Regions from separate parts of the Bacillus sp. Marseille-P3661 genome, predicted to be linked through region 1. Evidence: riboswitches for the same ligand, from Rfam matches in the RefSeq annotation. Region 1 holds a riboswitch; each other region holds the start of a gene.
What was found. A riboswitch is a leader RNA that binds a small molecule or an ion and turns the genes downstream of it on or off. The one in region 1 is predicted to bind thiamine pyrophosphate.

Region 2: it holds a riboswitch for thiamine pyrophosphate, as region 1 does, so the genes downstream of both, tenA (thiaminase II) here and thiW (energy coupling factor transporter S component ThiW) in region 1, are expected to answer to the same signal.
Region 3: it holds a riboswitch for thiamine pyrophosphate, as region 1 does, so the genes downstream of both, C1724_RS13100 (thiazole synthase) here and thiW (energy coupling factor transporter S component ThiW) in region 1, are expected to answer to the same signal.

The regions. Positions count from the first base shown of each region.
Region 1 covers NZ_LT965957.1:296,333-304,184, reverse strand. Annotated here, with positions in the region: gene C1724_RS22625 (CAP-associated domain-containing protein) at 1-280, opposite strand, end outside; gene mntR (transcriptional regulator MntR) at 476-895, opposite strand; gene zupT (zinc transporter ZupT) at 1,147-1,953, shown strand; gene C1724_RS25340 (twin-arginine translocation signal domain-containing protein) at 2,154-2,273, shown strand; partial or broken gene C1724_RS22610 (alkaline phosphatase PhoX) at 2,266-2,666, shown strand; gene tatA (twin-arginine translocase TatA/TatE family subunit) at 2,723-2,914, shown strand; TPP riboswitch at 3,109-3,220, shown strand; gene thiW (energy coupling factor transporter S component ThiW) at 3,305-3,817, shown strand; gene thiM (hydroxyethylthiazole kinase) at 3,849-4,652, shown strand; gene C1724_RS22590 (YcdB/YcdC domain-containing protein) at 4,774-7,014, shown strand; gene C1724_RS22585 (IclR family transcriptional regulator) at 7,307-7,852, shown strand, end outside.
Region 2 covers NZ_LT965954.1:396,001-403,852, reverse strand. Annotated here, with positions in the region: gene C1724_RS12985 (hypothetical protein) at 1-343, shown strand, start outside; gene C1724_RS12980 (hypothetical protein) at 477-764, shown strand; gene C1724_RS12975 (transglutaminase domain-containing protein) at 909-2,468, shown strand; gene C1724_RS12970 (hypothetical protein) at 2,566-2,781, opposite strand; TPP riboswitch at 2,926-3,032, shown strand; gene tenA (thiaminase II) at 3,220-3,897, shown strand; gene C1724_RS12960 (ABC transporter ATP-binding protein) at 3,890-4,651, shown strand; gene C1724_RS12955 (ABC transporter permease) at 4,661-5,404, shown strand; gene C1724_RS12950 (ABC transporter substrate-binding protein) at 5,401-6,429, shown strand; gene C1724_RS12945 (hypothetical protein) at 6,631-6,852, shown strand; gene C1724_RS12940 (spore coat protein) at 7,073-7,654, shown strand; gene C1724_RS12935 (DUF421 domain-containing protein) at 7,799-7,852, shown strand, end outside.
Region 3 covers NZ_LT965954.1:425,478-433,329, reverse strand. Annotated here, with positions in the region: gene C1724_RS13130 (helix-turn-helix domain-containing protein) at 1-78, shown strand, start outside; gene C1724_RS13125 (DUF1292 domain-containing protein) at 231-491, shown strand; gene C1724_RS13120 (hypothetical protein) at 531-884, shown strand; gene C1724_RS13115 (type Z 30S ribosomal protein S14) at 1,023-1,208, shown strand; gene C1724_RS26410 (peptidylprolyl isomerase) at 1,451-2,467, shown strand; gene menC (o-succinylbenzoate synthase) at 2,975-4,087, opposite strand; TPP riboswitch at 4,378-4,475, shown strand; gene C1724_RS13100 (thiazole synthase) at 4,562-5,329, shown strand; gene thiH (2-iminoacetate synthase ThiH) at 5,397-6,506, shown strand; gene tenI (thiazole tautomerase TenI) at 6,526-7,155, shown strand; gene thiS (sulfur carrier protein ThiS) at 7,140-7,343, shown strand; gene thiD (bifunctional hydroxymethylpyrimidine kinase/phosphomethylpyrimidine kinase) at 7,390-7,852, shown strand, end outside.

The DNA of each region.
Region 1 (7,852 bases):
TCATAAGCTGAGGTTTTTCAACATGGGATGATTGGTTAGGTTTGTCTAGTAATAAAAGGTTATCAACCGTATCCTCTAAAACAATTAAATACTCATTTGCTTCCTGTACTAATTGATGGATAATTGCAGTCAAAGTTGAACTTTCTTTTATTGTAGCGATATCCGACTTAATAGTCTCTAATGGTGCTAACACATCTAACTCCTTCAAATATTTTGCAGAAAATGAGGAAAGAGAAGCTAGAAATAATAAAAATGAAATAAAAATGAATAATCGTCTCACTTTTTCACCTCCTCTAATATAAACATTCTAGCCACTTTTTAATGGTTTTATAATCTTTAAGTGAAAGTTGATAGAAGTGTGTTAAGGTTGAAAATGTTCTTACGTAATATGAAAGGGAATTAGAGGTCAAAAAAGAAGAAATAGGAGCATAATGTTGTTGTGCCACACTCCTATAATATGTTTAAATTTTAAATACTAAGATCTTTTTTTATTTATTTGCCGAAGTTCATGGAGTCGTTGGCTATCCTCTTTAAAGAAATAAATTAAGTCTCCAATTCTATCTATAGCATCCCAGCTTAAATGATGTTCGATTCCTTCAACATCGTTGTATATTTTATCTTTATCTACTCCAATCATTTCTAAAAATTCTTCCAATAAGTCGTGTCGATATACAAGTCGGTGTCCAAGCTGTTTACCTTTTTCGGTTAAACTTAAGCCTCTATATTTTTCGTAAATTAAATAGTTATCTTCACCTAACTTCTGGACCATTTTCGTGACCGAGGATGGTTGAACAGCTAGATTCTCGGCTATTTCAGAAACACGTGCATAGCCTTTATTTTTGATAAGCAAATAAATTTGTTCTATATAGTCTTCCATGCTTGGTGTTGTTTTCATATTGTTAACTCCTTAGACTTTGTGCGAACACAATTATATATATATTATAGATTAAATGCATTAGAGCTACAATAAAGGACTACTTTAGCTATTTTCATTTTAAATAAAAACAAAAAATATTAGAACAATCTTATAAATTGCGCATATTATTTATTAATCTATTTTTTTGTGATAAAGTTTCCTTAAGGAAACTTTTGTGTGGAAGGAAAACAAATAAAAAAATTTTAATTTTAATAAAGGGGAAATAAAATATGACAGAAAATCTGTTACTTGCTTTTGGATTAACTTTAATGGCGGGACTTGCAACAGGGATAGGTAGTTTGCTTGCATTCTTCACTTCTACCACAAATACTAAATTTTTATCATTGGCACTTGGGTTTTCAGCAGGGGTAATGATTTATGTATCGATGATTGAAATTTTTGTAAAAGCACAGACTGCGCTTGTTACCGCGCTCGGTCAGGGCTTGGGACATTGGATGACAGTCGTTGGCTTTTTTGGCGGTATGATTTTAATTGCGTTAATTGATAAGTTTATACCGAAACAAAGCAACCCACATGAATTAAAGAAAGTAGAAGATATGAAAAAGACTGATGCTGTAAATGATCCACAGTTATTAAAAATGGGAACTTTCACGGCATTAGCAATAGGTATTCACAATTTCCCAGAAGGGATTGCAACTTTTACATCAGCTTTGCAGGATCCGTCATTAGGTATAGCTATCGCCATTGCAATTGCAATTCATAATATTCCTGAAGGTGTGGCTGTATCGGTTCCTATATATTTTGCCACGGGAGATAAAAAGAAAGCATTCAAACTTTCGTTTTTGTCTGGATTATCGGAGCCGATTGGAGCAATTGTAGCTTTCCTGATTTTACTACCGTTTTTAAATGATGTAATGTTTGGTGTCATATTCGCTGGTGTTGCTGGAATAATGGTTTTTATCTCTTTAGATGAATTATTGCCTGCAGCAAAGAAATATGACGAAGCACATATGTCCATTTATGGTTTAATCGGAGGTATGGCTATAATGGCACTAAGCTTATTGTTATTTATTTAAATAATAACCTTTTAGTACGTAGCCCCACCGCTAAAAAATTACGTTATTAACAACAAGGTCTTTTGGCTTTGTTGTTTTTTTATTTACCAAACAGTTAGACTTAATAAACATGAAATTAAACCTCCTAAACAATTTATCTATAGATTAGTATTGTTGGTTACTTAGTCGAATTAATAAAAATAATACTTGGAGTGAAGAAAATGGATCGTAGAAAATTTTTAACTTATGTTGGAACAGGTGCAGTTTCGTTAACAATCGCATCATCTGGACTAGGTCATTTGCAAATCGTGCTGGTGCAAAACAACAGATTCACAGTTTGATTTCGAAATTTTCGCAGCAGGTGGACAGGCTAATGGATTTAGCGCGCCTGACAATTCAATTTAACGTTTGATAACGAAGGAAACCTGTGGACTGTTACAGATATATCTAGTAGTTCTTTAAATAAAGGCGTATTTGAGCGCTTTAAAAATAACGGTATTTTTGTTATTCCGACAGCGGGCGAAGACCGTGGCATAGTGTACCAATTTGCATCAGCACCTGTTGAGGCAGAATTAACGGGTCCTTGTTTTACACCAGACGAAGAAACGCTTTTCTTAGCTATTCAACATCCCGGTATAGAAACTGAAGATATAAACAACCCTACAAGTATGTGGCCGCATCGAAAAGGTGATACTATGCCTAGGCCAGCAGTAGTAGCTATCAGAGGGTTTTAATAAAATATGTGCAAAAACCGATAGGACTATATTTGCGAGACAAAGGAGTTGAAATGATGTTATCAAATATCGGGATACCTGGTTTAATATTAATCTTGATATTGGCTCTTATCATTTTTGGGCCATCGAAGTTGCCTGAGGTTGGTAGGGCATTTGGTACCACATTAAAGGAATTTAAGAATTCAACGAAAGATTTAGTTTCAGACGAACCAAAACCAATCGAAGATCCAAACAAAAATAAGTATTAATGATGTAATAGGGCTTACATTAGGCCCTATTTTTTATACTTTTTGGAAGTTTAACTTTGTTAATGGATTAAAATATAAGAATAGAACATCGTCATTAGCCATTATGGGCAAATTTCACAACGGTACAGCTCCTTCGAATAGTTAATTTGCAAACAATTAGATGTATGTTATATTGAATCTATTAAATAATTATATGTAAGCACTGGGGGAGCTGGAAAAAGGCCAGCTGAGAGTAAGACCTGTTAGTCTTTGACCCTTTTACCTGATCTGGTTAGTACCAGCGTAGGAAAGTGTGTGGACTTTAACAGAAACCGCAGATTCCTAGACTGGAATGCTGCGTTTTTTATTTATATCTACCCATCCCGGTGCACATAATTGGAGGAGATTAACATGCGTGCAACAAAAAAATTAACAATTACAGCAATGCTAGTAGCAATTGGTACGTTAACAAGTAATTTATTTTACATACCAATTGGATTTACTAAAGTATTTCCGATGCAGCACTTTATTAATGTATTATCCGCCGTAATACTAGGACCCTACTATGCTGTTTTACAGGCTTTTTCGGTTTCACTCATACGAAATATGATGGGAACAGGGTCTATATTTGCATTTCCCGGAAGTATGTTCGGAGCGTTGGTAGCTAGTTATTTTTTTATGAAAACAAAGAGAACAATCTTTGCAGCAATAGGCGAGGTTTTCGGTACCGGTATACTTGGTGCTTTAGTGGCATATCCAATTGCAACATTGTTTTTAGGCAGTGAGGCTACGTTGTTTGGGTTTATACCATCATTTATTGTAAGCTCTATAGCTGGAGCAATAATTGGTTATATTACATTAAAGATTGTGATGAAAAATGAAGGGATTAGACGTGAATTAACAAGTACAGGATTATATAAATAAAAGTTTTATAAACTGGGAAGAAGGGAACACAGTGGATATAACTAAAATAAAAATTTTGTTTGACCAAGTTAGAACTAAGAAACCACTTATACATCATATAACTAATAAAGTTACTATTAACGACTGCGCGAATGTTACATTAGCAATAGGAGCATCACCGGTTATGGCTGATTTCCATGAAGAAGTTGAGGAAATGGTAGGACACGCAAGCGCCCTGCTGCTCAACTTTGGAATGCTGAATGATGGAATTTTTAAATCAATGCTTAAGGCAGGAAAAAAAGCAAATGAAAATGGCATCCCGGTTATTTTTGATCCTGTAGGAGTAGGTGGGACAAGTTACCGAACGAAACGAGCGCACGAGCTAATGAGTCAGATTAATATATCGATTATTCGCGGAAATCATAGTGAAATTGCTAGTTTATTAGGTTTTGAAGGTATGACAAGAGGTGTTGATACCGGAGATGTAACTTCTGAAATACAATCTACGGCGTTAAAAGCTTGCACTACATATAATAGCGTTGTTGTGATTAGTGGGAAAAAAGACGTGGTTACCAATGGAAATAATATTTGTTTTATTCATAATGGTCATGAGTGGTTGCCAAAAGTTACCGGTACTGGCTGTTCAAGTACCTCTTTAATAGCTGCGTTTTCGGGTGTTACTACTGATTATTATTCTGCTGCCATTGCAGGAATTTCAACTATGGGCATTTGCGGTGAAAATGTTATGAGAAACTGTTCTGTTAGTGGTCTGGGGACATTTAAAATTAAATTATTAGATGAAATTTCAACTATTGATGGGAGTAGTTGGGCTGAAACAGTCTGCTATACTCTTTAAAAGAAATATTTACAATCTAACTAAAAAACGGCACCTAGAAAAAATTACCGAATAGTGAAACTTTTCCCAATTTATTTCGTCTATTACATGATATGTTATTAATTTAAAAGGAGGCTGAATGGTGTTTATTAAAAAAATGGGTGTCGTTACACTTTCTTCTGCAATTGCATTATCAGGAATTATACCTGCAAGTAATGTTTTAGCGGCAAGTGCAGTAAAGACAGAACAAGTTGCACAAGAGGTGAAGGCTGGGGGTAGTGTTGTAAATGTTGAAAAGGAGAAATTAATAGAAAGAGCACGTAGTTTGTTTCCTGAAAAATTCGAAGGGTTCACTGACCAGGAATTTCATGCCAATTTCAATACATACCCCTTAGGTGAGGGAACTGAAAGGTATGGTCTACACTTTTTTAAAGAAGTTAAAAACGGAGAACATATTAGTGGGAATGTTGAATTTGCAGGAAAAGATTTGACATTAGTATCCTATCATTTTAGTCCAGTTGATACAACGGATGCGTTATATCCCCCGAAGGTTACAAAAAAACAAGCTGAAATGATAGCGAATGATTTTTTGAAGAAAATGAATTTGAATCAATATCGATTAACTGAAAATGATTTACTTTATTATTCATCGATGAATCGCCCTTTAACAGAGCCTGTTGAATATTCATTTACATTTGAAAAACTTGAAAATGGAATCCCTGTTCAAGACCAAAATGTTACTATTACTGTACTAGGTAATGGAGAAGTAACCCAATTTTATCAAAATCGATTTGTAGACAAGACAACCTATGACTCAGGCAAACCGTTGCTTACCAAAGAAGAGGCATTGAAAAAGGTGAAGGACCAACTGGCAGTTCAATTAAGGTACATGGTTGATCATAACTATCAAACAGATCAAACAAATGTTGAACTGATGTATGTACCAGTACCTACTATTTCAGGTGTTGATGCCAAAACTGGAAAGTTGAAAGTTGGAGATGCTTTTGTAAGTGAAAAGCCAAAAGAAAGCAATACTACTTTACTTGCAGAGAAGTCTAGCCCAAAGGTCTCAAGCCCTCTTACAAAAGAGCAAGCAAAAAAAATGGCGGAAGATATTCTAAAACCAAAAGAAGATAATGTGAAATTAGTAATAGAGGGAATAAACGAAATCGAACGTGAAGGTATAAAAATGTATAGCGTTCAATATATGTATCAAACAGGATCGTCAGGAAGTGGTTCTTCTTTTGAAATTAATAAAGAGACAGGAGAAATCTTGAACTTTCATAATATTGCGAGAGATCGTTATTATGAACTACAAGCTGAAAAAGATATAAAACCAAACCTTTCAGAAGAAGACGCTCTAAAGAAAGCTGTTGAGTATATTAATCAATATGCATATTCTAATTTGGATGAATATGCTTATCCAACCGAATTAGCTGCAAATCATTATCAAAAACATAGCAATGAATATTATTTTCACTTTCCTCGAGTTATTAATGGGATCATTGTAAATGGTAATGGCATCAGTGTTAGCGTATCAGGAGAAGATGGAGAGCTTTTCTCTCTAAATGTTAACTCCACGAATGTTGAGAAATGGCCTGATGTTAATCGAGCGGTTGATATGAAGAAGGCCTTAGCTGCTATTAAGGAAAAGATAGATGTAAAGCTTCAATATGTGAATCATGATAATAATCAGAAACTTTATCAATTATTTTATAGTATTACAACAAATAAGAATCACTCTTATTTTGATGCGATTAGTGGAACATGGAAGAAATATTCCTATGTTGGAGAGCAACCGAATGTGGATGAAATTAGTCATCCATGGGCAGCTGAAGAATTGAATTTTATGATTTCAGCTAATATTATCCAAGTTGATGACCCATCATCCTTTAATCCTGATCGTGCTGTTACAAAGGGGGAAGCTCTGAATATCATATACAAATCGTTGGCAAGGTTTTACAACTACCCAGAGCCAATCGACGCACAACGTCAAACAACCTTTAAGAACATTAAAGAAGACCATCCGCTATACGAAATCATTGAGCGATCTGCGCAACAAGATATAATTGACACAACAGCAAATACCTTTAATGTCGATGAGAAGCTTACTAGAGAAGAGCTAGCGTTTTGGTTTGCTCGTGCAATGGGCCTTCAGCTTATAGCTGAGCATCCTGAGATCTATAAGCTCGACTTTGTTGATGCAGAAGAAATGAATGGAAAATATCGTGGACATATTGCGATAACTAATGCGCTGGGTATTTTAGCTAAAGATGTAAATAATGAGTTTAATCCAAAATCAGAAGTTACCTTAGCTGAATTGGCTGTCTCTAATGTTCGACTTGCGAAAATTGCCTCAGAAATGAACATTCAACTAAGATAAAAATTGATATTATAGCAATTTCCTTCTATATTAATAACACCCGCTACCTAACTTTGGAAAGGTAGTGGGTGGAAACGACCTCGGATTTAAAAGTCCCTTCTATACCTTCGAAATCCTCTTTAAATATACAAGCTTCGACAAATGCTTACAAATTTTCTAATTTTTTAAAAAAATATAAAATATTCAGAGAAAAATGTTACCTTTTTTGAAATTATTTGATATAGTATGGCTATAGAGAGTTACGGTTTCTTTATACGCAACAATTTACTTTGTTTAAAGGAAGGATATTTTTATGGCAACAAATAAGAAAGAGGAGTATTTGCTTTCCTCAGTAAAGAATGCACTACGCTTACTTAAATGCTTTTCCATGGATGAACCAGAGAAGAAAATCAGCGATCTCGCTGCAACACTAGGTCTTCATAAAAGCACTGTCAGTCGGACATTAGCAACACTTGCTAGTGAAGGATTTGTTAGCCAAGACCCGGATACAAAAAAATACCGACTGGGATTGTCAGTGCTTACGTTGAGCGGTGTAGTCAATAGTACGATGGAAATATACCGTGAGTCGCTACCTATTCTGAAGAAACTTGTTGATGACATAGGTGAAACTGCACATATATCTATGTTGGACGGCTTTAATGTTATATACCTTCAAAAAGTAGATTGTAATCATCCTATAAGGTATTTAACGCATGTTGGCAAAACAAACCCGTCATATTGTACAAGTTCTGGAAAAGTGCTTTTAGCGCACTCAAGTGATGATTTCGTTGATAAAGTAATTGAAAGCGGTTTAAAGGCTTCTACTAAAGCGACTATAACCGATCCAGACCAACTGCGT
Region 2 (7,852 bases), on a different contig from region 1:
TAGTTTAGTACCTGCTTATAGAAAAATAGAGGTCATGAATTCTAGACAGTACCCTGAAGTAGATCCAACTGTTTTTAATGAATCAGCTGTTGCCTTTAAAAAGTTACTCCAAGATGCAAGTACGGTGCTTGACAAATTAGCAAGTTCTAAAGTATTTGCTTCTAAAATAATGAGTGCTGCTCAAGAGTCAAATTTAAATGAAGTCGATAACTTAATTAAATCAACAGGAATTCAGTCAAATTTTAAAACATCCTTTAATCCTGATGGGATTGAGATGTATTTCTGGTCGGAAGTCGAAGAAACAGAATGCTGTAAGTTAGATATGAAACTTCGATGGAATTAGAATTTATTTTAAAGCATCCTCTACATATTGGATGCTTTTTTTATTGAAGTTACAACTTTCTGAAAATTTAAACAAGTAAAGGAGGGGATAAGAGCCGTCATGTAGAATTTCATATTATAAGGGGGAATATGAAATGTTTGATAAAGAACTTATTATTTGGAAAAGTGAGTTAGAAATTCGAAAAGATCAAAATCTTACCAAAATGAAAGAAATTAAACTACAATTAGCTAGTCTTGATATACGTAGGATTATGCTCCTCGAAAGTAAGGACAAGCTAAAATCTAACCTATTTAAAGAGATAGAAGAAATGATTACTCATCTCGAAATTGAACTTAAAGAATTACAACATGAAAATGACGATATTAACAATATCATTTATTCCATTAATGTTGAAACAGGAAATATAATTATGTGTGATTAACGCCTTTTGGCGTTTTTTTTTATGAGGTGAATCCCATCCAAATAACGTCATTGCATCCATTATTTGTAGCAAAGATAACGATTGGAAATTCATTATAGATACAGTAAAGTAAAGATACAAACCCAAAAAGGAGATTACTAGTTTATGAGCGCTTTAAGAATATGGTTCATATATCCAGTTATTATAATGTGCTTATTCTTTTCAACAGCACCAATACATACGATCTCAGCACCTTTATATGATGCAGATACTACAACTCCAAGCACACATAAAGCTTCCTCATTGAAAGATATCGAAAATATTGTTAGTTCTTCAATGAAAAACAGGAAAACAAATATAATGATTAAGTATAAAGGTTCAACTAACAACCTTTTAAATAAAATAAGCAGTTACATAGACCATACTGTAAAAAATGATGAATACTTAAATTACTCATTTCGGGGTTTTAATATGTCATATAAAGCATATGGCTCCAATATAACGATCACTATTGTTTTAAGATATTATGAAACATTGGCTCAAATGATATATGTAGATCAGTATGTTACTACGATAATGAAGGAAATCACGAAACCCACTATGAACGATCATGAAAAGGTAAAAGCCGTTCACGATTTTGTAGTTAAGAATTTATCATATGATACATCATTGATAAACAATTCTCCATATCCAGCTATTATTGAAGGAACAACGGCCTGTAATGGATATGCAATGCTCATCTATAAGATGCTTCAACATGCAGGTATTGATGTACGTCTTATTAGTGGAGTCGCAAGCAGCCGGTCTTTTGCTGTTCAAAATCACGCTTGGAATATGGTTAAATTAGAAGGAAGATGGTACCACTTGGATGCCACGTGGAATGACCCTGTTCCAGATGAAAAGGGCAGAGTTTTATATCATTATTATTTATTATCAGATCAAGAAATATCTAAAGATCATAGTTGGACAACTGGCGGAATAAATGGCGAAGAAATGCCATACCCGATTGCAAAGACAACTTACTTTGAAGAATTACAAACAAAAATTAATACTACAAATGAAGCGGATCGATTTACAGCATTGCTAAATGAACTAGAATTACAATATCTATTACCCGAATTTACTGCGACTACTATACAGGAGCTAATAAATTTAATAGAAAAAGGCTTTAATAATTATAACGAAGAGTTTAGTATTCGCTACGTTGATCTGAAAGGAATCCATATGTCTGATCTGCGTAAAATGATTTATGAAAGTGCAATTAAATTGGGTGTGAATGCATGGAGTTATGGATTTGTTTCGTATACCAAAGGATTAACAGACAATGATAAGCTCATAACAATTTCTAATATAGTATACCAGCAAGTTCCCGAACAGAAACAGGATGATAAAACAAGTATTAATTATCCAACTCCTGGCTACGAATCGATTGGTACTTTTGCAAATGTTGCAAAAGATAAACAATGGACGATTCAATTTGACTCACCTATTGATTTTTCATCCGTTACAACCGAAAATATAATGATTTATAGCTCAGATGGCAATAAATTGTCAACCATTGACTACTCCTTAAAAGACTCTAACTCTTTATCGATTAGTAACAAGGAGGACTATAAAACAGGAGAAACATATTACTTATATGTGAAGAATACTATTAAAGGGACAAATGGTAAGAAAATTAAAGATTCCGTTTCAATAAAATTTACAATACAGAAAAATATTTAATGCTTACAATTGTTAGGTTGTTTGTTTATTGATAAATTTGAACAGTATTGAATTATAACAGGATAAGCGCCTGCCTATGGATGGAGGCGCTTTGAAGTTACTTATTCTTTCCATCAAAGAAACGTCCAAATTGTTCCATTTCTTTATTGGGTTGTCCAGAAAGATGGAAAGGGTTAGCATTCATATGTTGTTGAGGATCTGCATCTATTCTTATCCCTATTTTGTTGGCGCTAGATAACGGATCTGATATAGGTCCCTCATGGGAACCGTCAAAGTGTGGGTGTTTTTTTGAGATGTCTAATCTTCTTACCATATCTGGTCTCCTTAAATTAAAAAATTTAATTATAGCATTTGTTTATGCAAGGTAAATATGTATCATATGAAAATTTTTTTGTTGCAACAAACGCCTATATATGGTAAATATTAGATAGACGGAAATGAAATGAATATATATTATCGTTACTACTAGGGGTGCTGTAAAGGCTGAGAGGGACAATTGAGTTTGTCTTAACCCTTAAACCTGATCTAGGTAATACTAGCGAAGGGAAGTGGTGTGTGTGCGGAAAAATTCAGTGTTTCATTGAATTTTCAAATTTATTCCAAGCTTAAAGCTTGTTATGGGTTATGTATACTTTAAACCACTTCTTTTTAAGAGGTGGTTTTTTTGTGTTAGGGGGAATTTAATTAGACCATAAATAGACGTATTCATTGTTTTATATTGTTAAAGTAATACAAAAAAGGATGGATCAGCATGAAGTTTAGTAATCAATTATTTGAGAAGGTAAAACCAATATGGGATCAAAATCATGCCCACCCATTTGTACAAGAAATTGGAAGTGGTACATTAGCAACTGAAAAGTTTCGCTTTTATATGGTGCAAGATTATCTATATTTAATTGATTTTGCCAAGCTCTTCGCTTTAGCAACAGTAAAAACAAATGATGTTGAATTGATGAGAAAGTTTGCACATCTGCTAGAGTCAACTTTGAACGAGGAAATGTCATTGCATAGACAATATGCTTCTCGTTTCGGTATCACATCTGAAGAGTTAGAAAACGCTGCAGCTTCTCCAACGACATTGGCATACAGCCACTATATGCTCCACATCGCACAAAACGGTTCGTTAGCAGAATTAGTTTCAGCATTATTACCATGTATGTGGAGTTATTGGGAAATTGGAAAAGATCTAAGAACCAAAAATCCAGAGTCCCAAAATCATGAATTTTTTGGTGAATGGATAAAAATGTACAGTTCAGATGAATTTGGGTCGTTAGCATTGTGGTTAATCAATTTATTGGATGAATTAGCTGAAGGAAAGTCAGGAAAAGAGATTGCTAGATTAGAAGAAATTTTTCTAACAACCAGTAAATTTGAATATATGTTTTGGGATACAGCCTACAAACAAGAAACGTGGCCTAGTTATGAATGAGATTGCGCTTGAATTTGATAGGGTTAGTTTTCGTTATGATAATGGTAAAAAAAACATTATAAATTCATTAAATCTAAAAGTAGAAAATGGTGAATTTGTTAGTATTATTGGTCCGAGCGGATCGGGAAAAAGTACAATTTTTCGTCTTATAACTGGATTAGAAACACCGACGTCAGGTTCCATCTTGGTAAATGGTATTCCTATGAATGATCGATTAGGATCAGTAGGCTACATGCCTCAACAGGACTTGTTATTACCATGGCGCACAGTTTTAGAGAATGTGGTATTACCTATTGAATTAAAGAAAAATAAGCGAACTTGGTCAAAAGCTGAAATGGTAGCTTTATTAGATGAATTTGGATTAAAGGGTTATGAAAATCAATATCCTGCAAATTTATCTGGTGGGATGCGTCAACGAGTTTCTTTTTTAAGAACAATCATGACCGGATCAAATATTTTGTTGCTAGATGAACCATTCAGCGCCCTTGACGCTATTACGAGGTTAATGATGCAAGAGTGGTTGATTGAAAAGTGGGATAAGTATAAACAGACGATTTTATTTATTACACATGATGTAGACGAAGCACTACTATTATCAGATCGTATTCTTGTTTTAACAGATCATCCTATTTCGTCGCTTAAAGAAGTATATGTACCTTTAGAACGGCCAAGAAGGATAAGGGATTTTGGGGAACAAAAAATAATCGAAATAAAAGAGCAGCTAATAGAGCAGCTAAGATTCGGAGTGAAGTGATTGGTAAATATAAAATATTACTTTTCCTCAACCGTTATATTCATAATCACAATTATTTCTTGGGAAATTGCGGCGAAAATTGTAGATAAGGCATTTATTTTACCATCACCTTCTGCAGTAATTGTAAGACTGTGGGAGTTGAAGTTCACGTTATTTTTAGTGCACCTTCCGAAAACCTTACTTATTATTTTAGTGGGATTGTCTATATCAATTGTATTCGGGATTGTAGTCGGGATTTGTATGAGTTTAAATAAATCAGTTGAAAGAGCATTGTATCCAATCTTAATTGCTTCACAAACAATACCAATTATAGCTTTAGCGCCAATCTTTGTACTTTGGTTTGGATATTCAATCTGGAGTAAGGTTGTTGTAACAGTATTAATAACATTTTTTCCAATTACTGTAAGTGTTTTTGATGGACTTAAGGCATCTAGCAAGGAGTTTGAAGAGTTATTTCTGACAATGGGAGCAACTAAACAAGAGATTTTTCTAAAACTAAATATTCCAAATGCACTTCCTTACTTTTTCTCGGGACTTAAGGTCGCTGTTACATTAAGTGTTATTGGTGCTGCTATTGGCGAATGGTTAGGTGCTCAAGCAGGGCTAGGGTACTTTAGTCGGCGGATGATGACGCAGTTTGATGGACCAGCAGTATTTGCTCCAATTTTATTATTGTCAGCAGTTGGAATTTTACTGTTTTTATTAGTTACATGGATTGAAAAATATATGGTTAAATGGAGGAAAGAAAGATGAAAAATTGTTTAGCATTTTTTGTAAGTTTATTTTTAGCATTAGCTCTGGGAGGATGTAGCGAAAGTAAAACAAATGAAGAAAGTAACACTGCTCCCGCTCCTACCAGTGAAGAAAAAAAGGATTTGAAAGAAGTAAGTTTGTTGTTAGATTGGTATCCTAACGCGGTACATAGCTATATATACACTGCAATCGAAAAAGGTTATTTTGCAGAAGAAGGTGTGAAGGTTTCAATCCAATTTCCAACCAATCCAACAGATCCACTTAATTTAGCTGCTGCAGGAAAAGTTACTTTAGGCTTATATTATCAACCAGATGTCATTATGGCTCGTGTGAATGAAAATGTACCGGTTAAATCTGTTGCTTCAATTGTTAGAACACCGTTAAATCATATTGTATTTCCTGAGGATAGTGCTATTCAATCTCCGAAGGATCTTGAAGGAAAAAAAGTAGGGTATCCAGGTATCCAATTAAACGAAGCTTTATTGAAAACGATGGTTAAACATGATGGCGGTGATCCAGCGAAGGTTGAAATGGTGGATGTAGGGTTTGAGCTAGGGACCTCAATAGTGGCGGAACAAGTTGATGCAGTAATTGGCGCATTTATAAATCACGAGGTACCAGTATTAAAGCATAAAGGTTTTCCGACTCGGAATTTTAATCCAGTAGAGTATGGTGTACCCGCTTTTAGTGAAATTGTAATAGTAACAAGTGATGAAACATGGAATAAAGATCAGCAAGCAATTAAAGGTTTTTTACGTGGAGCTAAAAAGGGATTTGAATTTATGAAAGACAATCCAGATGAAGCGCTTCAAATTTTATTAGCAAACCAGGATGATGCGAATTTTCCTTTAGTACCAGAAGTTGAAAAGGAAAGCCTTGATATATTATTGCCAATGATGGAAACTTCGACCGAAGCATTTGGCAGTCAGAATAAAGAAAATTGGGAAGAAGTTGCAAAGTGGTTAGAAACTGCGGGTTTACTAAAAGCAGATTATAATGTGAATGAGATGTTTATTCAGGAATAATGTTTCTTAGGCTGATTGGTTTCTTAAACTAATCAGCCTTTTTTTATGTGCACTTCTAGATGAAGCTAAAGTTAATCAATAATTTTATACATATTAATGTATAGTAGGTTATATATATATAGAATACTCGAAAATTTAACTTTACCATTGACATCCAAGAGGAAATGCACTATCTAATATATATTAAAAGGGGTGAAAGGCTTGGAGTTTAATTTAAAAGGTAAGGACGGTGCTTTTCCTTGTGAGGTAACATTAGATGAGGACAATGGACGTTACATGTTACGGAAAGCTGATACCAGTGGAGAATATTTCAATGAACCACAACAATTAGTTCAGTGGATTGAGGAAAATTGGACTGTGAATGACTTCAAAGATCCTGAAGAGTTCAATAAAATGATACGAGAAATCAGAAAATACCTTTAATAACGATATTTTTAAATGAATATTAAAGATCGAGAAACCACATGACTTTTCATTTTTGAATTTCGTGTGGTTTTAAGTGCTCGTGAATTTCAATATACACTTATTATTAATAAAAGCTAGTTCCTATTAAAGGTAGTTTTAGCTTTGATTACATAGTTTTTTTTAGTGGAAGTAAGGAACATTAATTCTGATGGCATCATTTAAGGAGGAATGATTTCTTGTGCAATTGGCAACACATGAGCTTTATGAACTTCATGAGCTAACAATGAGCTGTGTTAATTCAATTACGAACATGGCCAGTTTTATTAAACAAGCAGAGGACCAACAATTAAAATCGATATTACAAAAACATTTTCCTTTGCATGTTCAAGATTATAATATGAAGGTTCAATTTATGAATATGGCAAATGGTCCTACGCAAACATTGCATGTACCTGAGCTTAACAAGATGTTACAATCCTATACACACTCTCCAATTTCCAAATACCCATCTGTACAGCCTAGGACGGATGTAAAAGTTTTTAATGATCGAGAAATTGCCACTGCTTATTTACTAACATTAAAGCGAGCTGGCAGGGAATATGCATGGTCTGCAATGGAAGTGGCTAATCCGGATTTAAGATCTTTCTTAGAAAATGCATTCCTTATGTGTTCACATCATGCATTTGAGGTGTGGCAATGGATGGTAAAGATGGGGTATTATCCATTAGAATCTGCTCCACAACCTGCGCTTAATAACTTTAGTCAAATGTACCAAGAAGTTCCGCAAAAACCGCCCCAGTTGGATCCAAATATGCAATAAGAATTTACAAAGATGGTTTCCATAATAAGAGTGGAAACCATCCTTTTCGAGAAAGCTGTTTACAACGGTCCATCTAGTTATGTTATACATAAAATGTTTGGAAGAAAGTAATACTAAAACGAACATTGATGTGGAGGTTATTATATGGAGTGGGATTTTATATGGAAAGCAATCTTACTAGTCTTTACAGGAACTATA
Region 3 (7,852 bases), on a different contig from region 1:
GTAAAGCAAATCATAAATGAAACTAATCCTGACTGGGATATTTCTACTATTGAATTATATAGTAAAGGTAATTTCTAAAGAATACCGTTTAATGGTCACTTTCCTTTTGAAAACATAACACCCTCCAACTTGAATCAAAAACAATACATTAAATTAATTAAACAAATACGCAATAAAGAAGTAAAAGTTGGGAAATTTAATGTTATAAAAAGAAATATGGAGGGTTTCAGATGAAAAATGAGGAACGCGATATAATCACAATCGAAGATGAGCAAGGTAATGAACAACATTTTGCACTAGAAGCTCTATTTGATATGAATGAACAGTCTTATGCCTTATTAACTTCTCAAGAAAATTTTGATGAGACGATTTTAATGCGGGTTGAAGTTGAGGGCGAGAATCAATTTCTAGTTGGCATAATGGACCCAAGTGAAAGTGAAGCCCTACTAAATGCATATCAGATTGCTGTTGATGCAGCACCTGCAGAATAGGAATATAATATGAAAGAAAAAGATAAAGTAATTGATGTAATGCAGTCTGATATCGAAGCCCAAATTATAACTGAGATTACAGGCATGTCCTTTACCAAAAATTTTCGGTCGGCTACTGCAGAGGAATGGTATATTTTTTTACCAGGATTCTCTGACCCTAGGACGGGTGGGGCTGCAGGAAAAGCTATCATTCATTATGCACTGTATGGAAATAGAGATATGTTCATCAATACTACAATCATTTACGATGACCCCAAGTTACATGATGACCAACAACATCAGTTGGTATACGCTATTTCAGACGAAATTGTTAACCGGTTAGTCGGCTATGCTGATACGTTGCTGGCAGTTCATGCTGGTGCGAATTCTTACGAAGCAGAATACAAGCAATGAAGAGAGATCAATTTTTCTAGATTGGTCTTTTATTTTTTTTGTTTTATTTACTTCCACGAAGTTTCGTTGTATAATTTAACTTTAATTGTATAGCTATTCTGGTTTTTATATAAAAGATCATTGGAAAGGAGTCGTATCATGGCAAAAAAGTCGATGATTGCAAAGCAAAAACGAACCCAAAAATATGTAGTTCGTAACTATACTCGTTGTGAACGATGTGGTCGTCCCCACTCTGTTATTAGAAAATTTAAGCTTTGCCGTATTTGTTTCCGCGAATTAGCATATGCTGGTCAAATTCCAGGCGTAAAAAAGGCAAGCTGGTAAATTGCTAGATTAATATATAAGAAATGGCTCCTAACTGGAGTCATTTTTAAATTGTCTTAGAGAAATAATCACTAACTGTACATATTTGTCTACATCTTAGCCGTAGTTGTTTGCACCTTTTTTTAAAAGTATCTCTATCAAACATAGCTTAATCATTGGAAAATAAATAGAAACTCGTGCTTATATAAACGCATAGTATAACAAGTTAATAGATTAATAAATAAAAGGGGATCAATAAAGTAATGAAAATATTAAAAAGTTTTCTGGTCGCAATATTAGTTTCAATGTGCATAGCTGTAGGAAGTAGTGCAGCTCCGTCTATTCAAGTTGTTATGAATGGAACTCTACAAATATATGATCAAAATCCAGTTATTGAGAATGGCCGTACGCTAGTACCATTAAGAGGTATTTTTGAGTCATTGGGGGCAACCGTTAAATGGGACCCAACGACTAAAGAAATTACTGCGGAAAAAACTAATAAATTAGTATGGTTAAAAATTGGCTCTTCAACGACGATGGTTGATGGACAGCCTGTCCTCATTGATGTGCCAGCACAAATAGTAAATGACCGCACAATGGTTCCGTTACGTTTTATAAGTGAATCGTTTGGGGCAAAGGTTAATTATATTAATGAGCAAAGACTTGTAGAGATTACAGTAGAAAGTAAAAGTTTACCACAGTTTTTAGTTGTTCAAGAGGATGAGCCTGTTATCGTAATGAAAACAACAAAAGGTGAAATTAAAATAAAGCTATTTCCGACCTATGCTCCGAAGGCAGTTGAAAATTTCTTAACTCATAGTAAAAATGGATATTATAACGGGTTAACTTTCCACCGTGTCATCGAGAATTTTATGATCCAAGGTGGGGATCCAAATGGGAATGGTACCGGTGGGCAAAGTATTTGGGGCAAACCGTTTAATGATGAATTCACACCTAAATTAGCTCATTTCCCAGGGGCATTATCGATGGCAAATAGCGGTCCTAATACAAATGGAAGTCAATTTTTTATTGTCCAAACACAGTCATTAGGCGATATTCGTTTAATTGATTATATGGAACAAGAAGGCTATTCAAAAAATCTGATTGAAAAGTATAACGAAGTTGGTGGTGCCCCGTGGCTAGACAACGTCCATACTGTGTTTGGGCAAGTTATTTCCGGAATGGAGATTGTCAATCAAATTGCAGCTGTTGAAGTAGACTCATCAGATAAACCGATTGAGGCTGTGATTATAAAAGAGATTATTGTTGAGAAAAACTAACCTATGATCTTGATTCTGACAGGGGCAGGGGAAAAATCGGAAAAGAGTCAGAATCCAGCTATGATTCTGACAGTAGTATAAGAAAAATCAGGAAAGAGTCAGAAACCAGCAGCGATTCTGACTCGAATAGAAGAAAAAATCATAGACCAGTGATTCTGACAGGATTAGCAGAAAAAATCGGAAAAGAGTCAGAATCCAGCTATGATTCTGACAGTAGTATAAGAAAAATCAGGAAAGAGTCAGAAACCAGCAGTGATTCTGACTCGAATAGAAGAAAAAATCGGGAATGAGTCGGAATCCAACTTCAGCACAAGCCCTAAAAAGCTGATCAGACCAAAACTGTTGTCGTTTCCATTCGACAGCTAAGCTAACCTAAACTTAATAGCAGGTATTTGTGCCGCAAAGGTTTGCGGTATATTCCTTCAAAACTACAGGTTTGTACCACATCTTTCTGCATATGCTTTAGAACTTAATTATTTATATTCGTACTGGATTTTTTAAAATTCTTCAAGCTAAACTATACACTTTCTCAAACACAGTATATGTATTGACTGCATTTAAGTCTATTTGATAGCCGATTCCAGGTTGATCAGGAACATGGATATAGCCATTATCAACCATAACTTCAGGGGTAATAATATCTTTTTCCCAATAGCGTGCTGACCCTGCCGTATCACCGGGTAAAGTGAAGTTAGCTAGCGATGTTAGAGCAACGTTATGGGCTCTGCCGATACCGGTTTCAAGCATACCTCCACACCAAACGGCAATTCCTTTTGTTTGGCAGTAATCATGAATACGTTTAGCTACTGTTAAACCACCAACACGGCCTATTTTAATATTAATGATTTTGCAGCTACCGTTTTCAATCGCTTTACGAGCATCTTCAAAGGAATTTATACTCTCGTCCAAGCAGATAGGCGTTTTAAGTACCTTTTGGAGAACTGCATGATCTAAAATATCGTCAGACCCTAATGGTTGTTCAATCATCATTAAATTAAACTCATCAAGTGCTTTAAGTGTATCGATATCATTAATAGAATAAGCTGAATTTGCATCGCCCATTAATGGGAGATTGGGGAATTCATTTCTAATGGCTTTCATTACATTTACATCCCAGCCGGGCTTAATTTTAACTTTCATCCGCTTATAGCCTTCATATATATATTGTTCAATTATTTTTAATAATTCATCTATGCTCTTCTGAATGCCAATACTGACACCTACTTCTATTTTTTTATGAGTCCCCCCTAAAGCTTGTGCTAATGATTGTTCTGTTGTTTGGGCATATAAATCCCATATTGCACCTTCGATTGTTGCTTTGGCCATATTATTCCTTTTAATATAGGAAAACCATTCTGTTACCTGATCCGGATGTTCAATCTTTTTGTCGAGAATAACAGGGATTAAGAAGTCTTCGAGGATGTGCCAATTGGTTCTAAAGGTTTCCTCAGTATACCATGGAGCTGTAAAGGCAACTGATTCGCCCCAACCGCTGCGCCCCATTTCATCAACAGCCTCAAGTAGTATGAATTCCTTGTTACGTAATGTTCCAAAACTGGTTGTAAAATCAAATTTCATCCTCATTTTCAAATGTCTCAATTTTATGCTTTTAATTTTCATAACAAGTCCTCCATATTAATTGGTAAGATTAAAGCGGTAAGAGTAAAAAAGTTCATTGATCATTGTAGAAATTTCGATTCCAAAGTTTGTATTTATAGAATATTAATTTGTTCCTTTAACATCGTACTATCTATTGTACATAAAGAAAATTAAGTACCATAGTTAAGATTATTATTAGTTTGGCCAGAGTTTAATAAGAATTGTATAATATTTGAAAATTCACTTAACAAAACAGAAATCAACTGCTATACTTGCAATAGTAAGAATAGTAAATTTGATAATTTAATAGTTTAGAAAGCTAGGGGTGCCGATTGGCTGAGAGGACATTTGTCTAACCCTTGAACCTGATTTGGTTAGAACCAACGTAGGGAAGCTTTTTTGTTATGAAATAAAACAAAATGGCCTACCTATTAGCTGGTGGGTCTTTTTTTTGTATTAAAAATCGCTATAGCTATTGAAGGGAGATTATTGGAGATGAAAGACACGTTAACTATTGGTGGGATTGATTTACATAATCGTTTATTTACAGGCACAGGAAAGTTTGCGGATCACAGTGTAATGAAAGATGCACTAGAGCAGTCTAATTCACAAGTTGTAACAGTTGCATTAAGAAGAGTAGATTTAGAGGATCAACAAGAAAATATTTTAAATGATATTCCAAAGGATGTGATTTTGCTTCCTAATACTTCTGGTGCAAGAACAGCGGAGGAAGCAGTCCGTATTGCGCGTTTGGCTAAGGCTTGCGGCATGGGGAACTGGATTAAAATCGAAGTTATTTCTGATCAAAAATATTTACTTCCAGATAACGAAGAGACGATTAAGGCAACTGAAATCTTAGCTGAAGAAGGTTTCATTGTTTTACCTTATATGAACCCTGATTTAATGGCAGCCAAAAAGCTTCAACAAGCAGGGGCAGCTGCTGTTATGCCATTAGGCTCACCGATTGGTTCAAATCGAGGTATCAAAATGAAAGAAATGATTCAAATTTTAATCAATGAAATTGATGTACCGATTGTTGTAGATGCAGGTATTGGCAGACCATCTGAAGCTGCTGAAGCGATGGAAATGGGTGCAGCTGCTGTTTTAGTTAATACTGCGATAGCAACGGCAGACAATCCAGTTGAGATGGCTATTGCATTTGATTTAGCTGTTAAAGCAGGTAGAAAAGCGTATCTTGCGGGACTAGGTCCAACATCTGTGACTGCAAAAGCTTCCTCACCATTAACAGGATTTTTAGTTTAAGTGATGCGTGATATATAAAACATTGTAAAGCCTTGTTTACAATTAATATGAAAATGGGGGAGAAAAATTGAGTTTTTACGAAAAATACGAAACTGTTAAAAACTTACCGTTTGATGAAATTTTTAATGAAATTAAGATCAATGATGTCCAAAAAGTATTGCAAAAGGATACATTAACAGAACAGGATCTTCTAGTATTACTTTCACCTGCTGCCGAAACATGTTTAGAACAGATCGCACAAAAAGCACATCATTTGACGGTACAACATTTTGGAAAAGTGATCGGTCTTTATGCGCCATTATATATAACCGATTATTGCGTAAATCAATGTAAGTATTGCAGTTTTAGTGTTGAAAACAATTTTCCGCGCAGACGTTTGACGATGGCGGAAATTGAGGAAGAAGCGCAAGCCATCATTGAGATGGGCATTAAGCATTTAATTATTTTAACAGGAGAGTCAAGAATGCATTCTTCTGTTTCTTATCTATGTGAAAGTGTTGATGTTCTCAAAAAATATTTCTCTTCATTATCAATTGAGATTCAGCCTTTGCAAACAGAAGAATATAAACAGTTGGTTGATCGAGGGGTAGATGGACTTACAGTATATCAAGAGGTATATAATGAGGAGATTTATAAACAAATTCATGTTAAAGGACCTAAAAGAGATTTTCGCTATCGACTGGATGCACCAGAAAGAGGCTGTCAAGCAGGTATGCGTTCTGTGAATATTGGTGCACTGCTTGGTATGGATGATTGGCGAAAAGAAATTTTCTTTACAGCTCTTCATGGACAATATTTACAGCGCAAGTATATAGATACTGATATCGCTGTATCATTTCCGCGACTACGTCCCCATTTAGGAAGTTTTCAACCTAAAGTGGATGTAACGGATAAATATCTAGTACAAGCGATGTTAGCAATCAGACTATTTCTTCCTCGGGCAGGAATCACATTATCTACCCGAGAAAATGCCGAATTACGTGAGCACCTCTTACCACTAGGTGTTACGAAAATGTCTGCAGCATCCTCAACTGTTGTTGGTGGATATGCAAATAAAGAAAATAAAAATAGTCAGTTTGAAATATCTGATGACCGTAGTGTTGCTGAAGTAAAAGCTGCTATTAAGCAGTTAGGATATCAGCCAGTAACGAAAGATTGGCAAATACTTTCTGTTTAATGGAAATGTGTGAGAGACTATGAAAAAAGAACTCCATGTTATTTCAACGGGGAAACAATCTGCTGATGAATTAACTGCAATAGCAAGTGTTATTCATCCATTTATAGATGCTCTGCATTTGCGAGAAAAAAGTATGAACGCAAGCGAATTATTTAAACTTGTTAATAATTTAATTAGCGGTGGCGTTCCTCGATCTAAATTATATATAAATGACCGTGTTGATGTAGCTGCTGCAACCGGTGTGAATGGGGTACAACTTGGCTACAACAGTCTCGATGTATCTGCCGTCAAAGAGACGTTTCCAAGGCTTAGAGTGGGCAGTTCTGTGCATTCTCTTAAAGAAGCACTTGAAAAGGAACAACAGGGCGCTGATTTTCTTGTATTTGGTCATATTTTCAATACAACCTCTAAGCCGGACTTGCAGCCAAGAGGGATTGCTAGCTTACGAGAATTAACAGATGCGGTATCCATTCCTGTAATTGCAATTGGTGGAATAAATACAACTAATATAGCCAATGTATTGCAAGCAAATGTACAAGGAGTAGCTGTTTTGTCAGCCATATTAGAAGATAAAAACCCATTAATAAGGGCAAAGGAACTTAATAGATTACTATATGGAAGTGAGGTGGGATCATGCAGCTTCAAGTGAATGGAAACATTGTACAACTTCCAAACACTCTTCAGTACGTTATCGAAGTACTAACTCATTATGAATTAGAAAACAAACCAGTAATCGTAGAATTAAACGGACAGATTGTTATGAAGGAATCACTTCATAGTACAACGATTTCCGAAGGTGATACGCTTGAGATTGTCCATTTTGTCGGTGGTGGTTGATCTATTTCTCCTAGAACTAACATATTTGATAAAGAGGTGACAGTTTATGACTATCTATAAAGCACTTACTATTGCTGGATCTGATTCTGGCGGTGGAGCAGGTATTCAAGCTGATTTAAAAACTTTTCAAGAGCTCGGCGTTTTTGGTATGACTGCCATAACAGCTGTTACTGCACAAAATACAATGGGTGTACAAGGGGTTTATCCAATACCTGTTGAAGGAATCGTTCAACAAATGGAATCCATTGGAACGGATTTAATACCCAATGCTTTTAAAACTGGAATGCTTTTTAATAGTGAAATTATCGAAGCCGTTGCTGAATTAATAAAGAAATATAATTGGCATAATCTTGTAGTCGACCCAGTTATGATTGCTAAAGGTGGCGCTTCTTTATTAAAGCAGCAGGCAATCGATGCTCTTAAACAGTTCTTACTTCCATTAGCGAAGGTTGTAACACCTAATATACCAGAAGCAGAAGTATTGACCGGAATAAAAATAGAGTCAATAG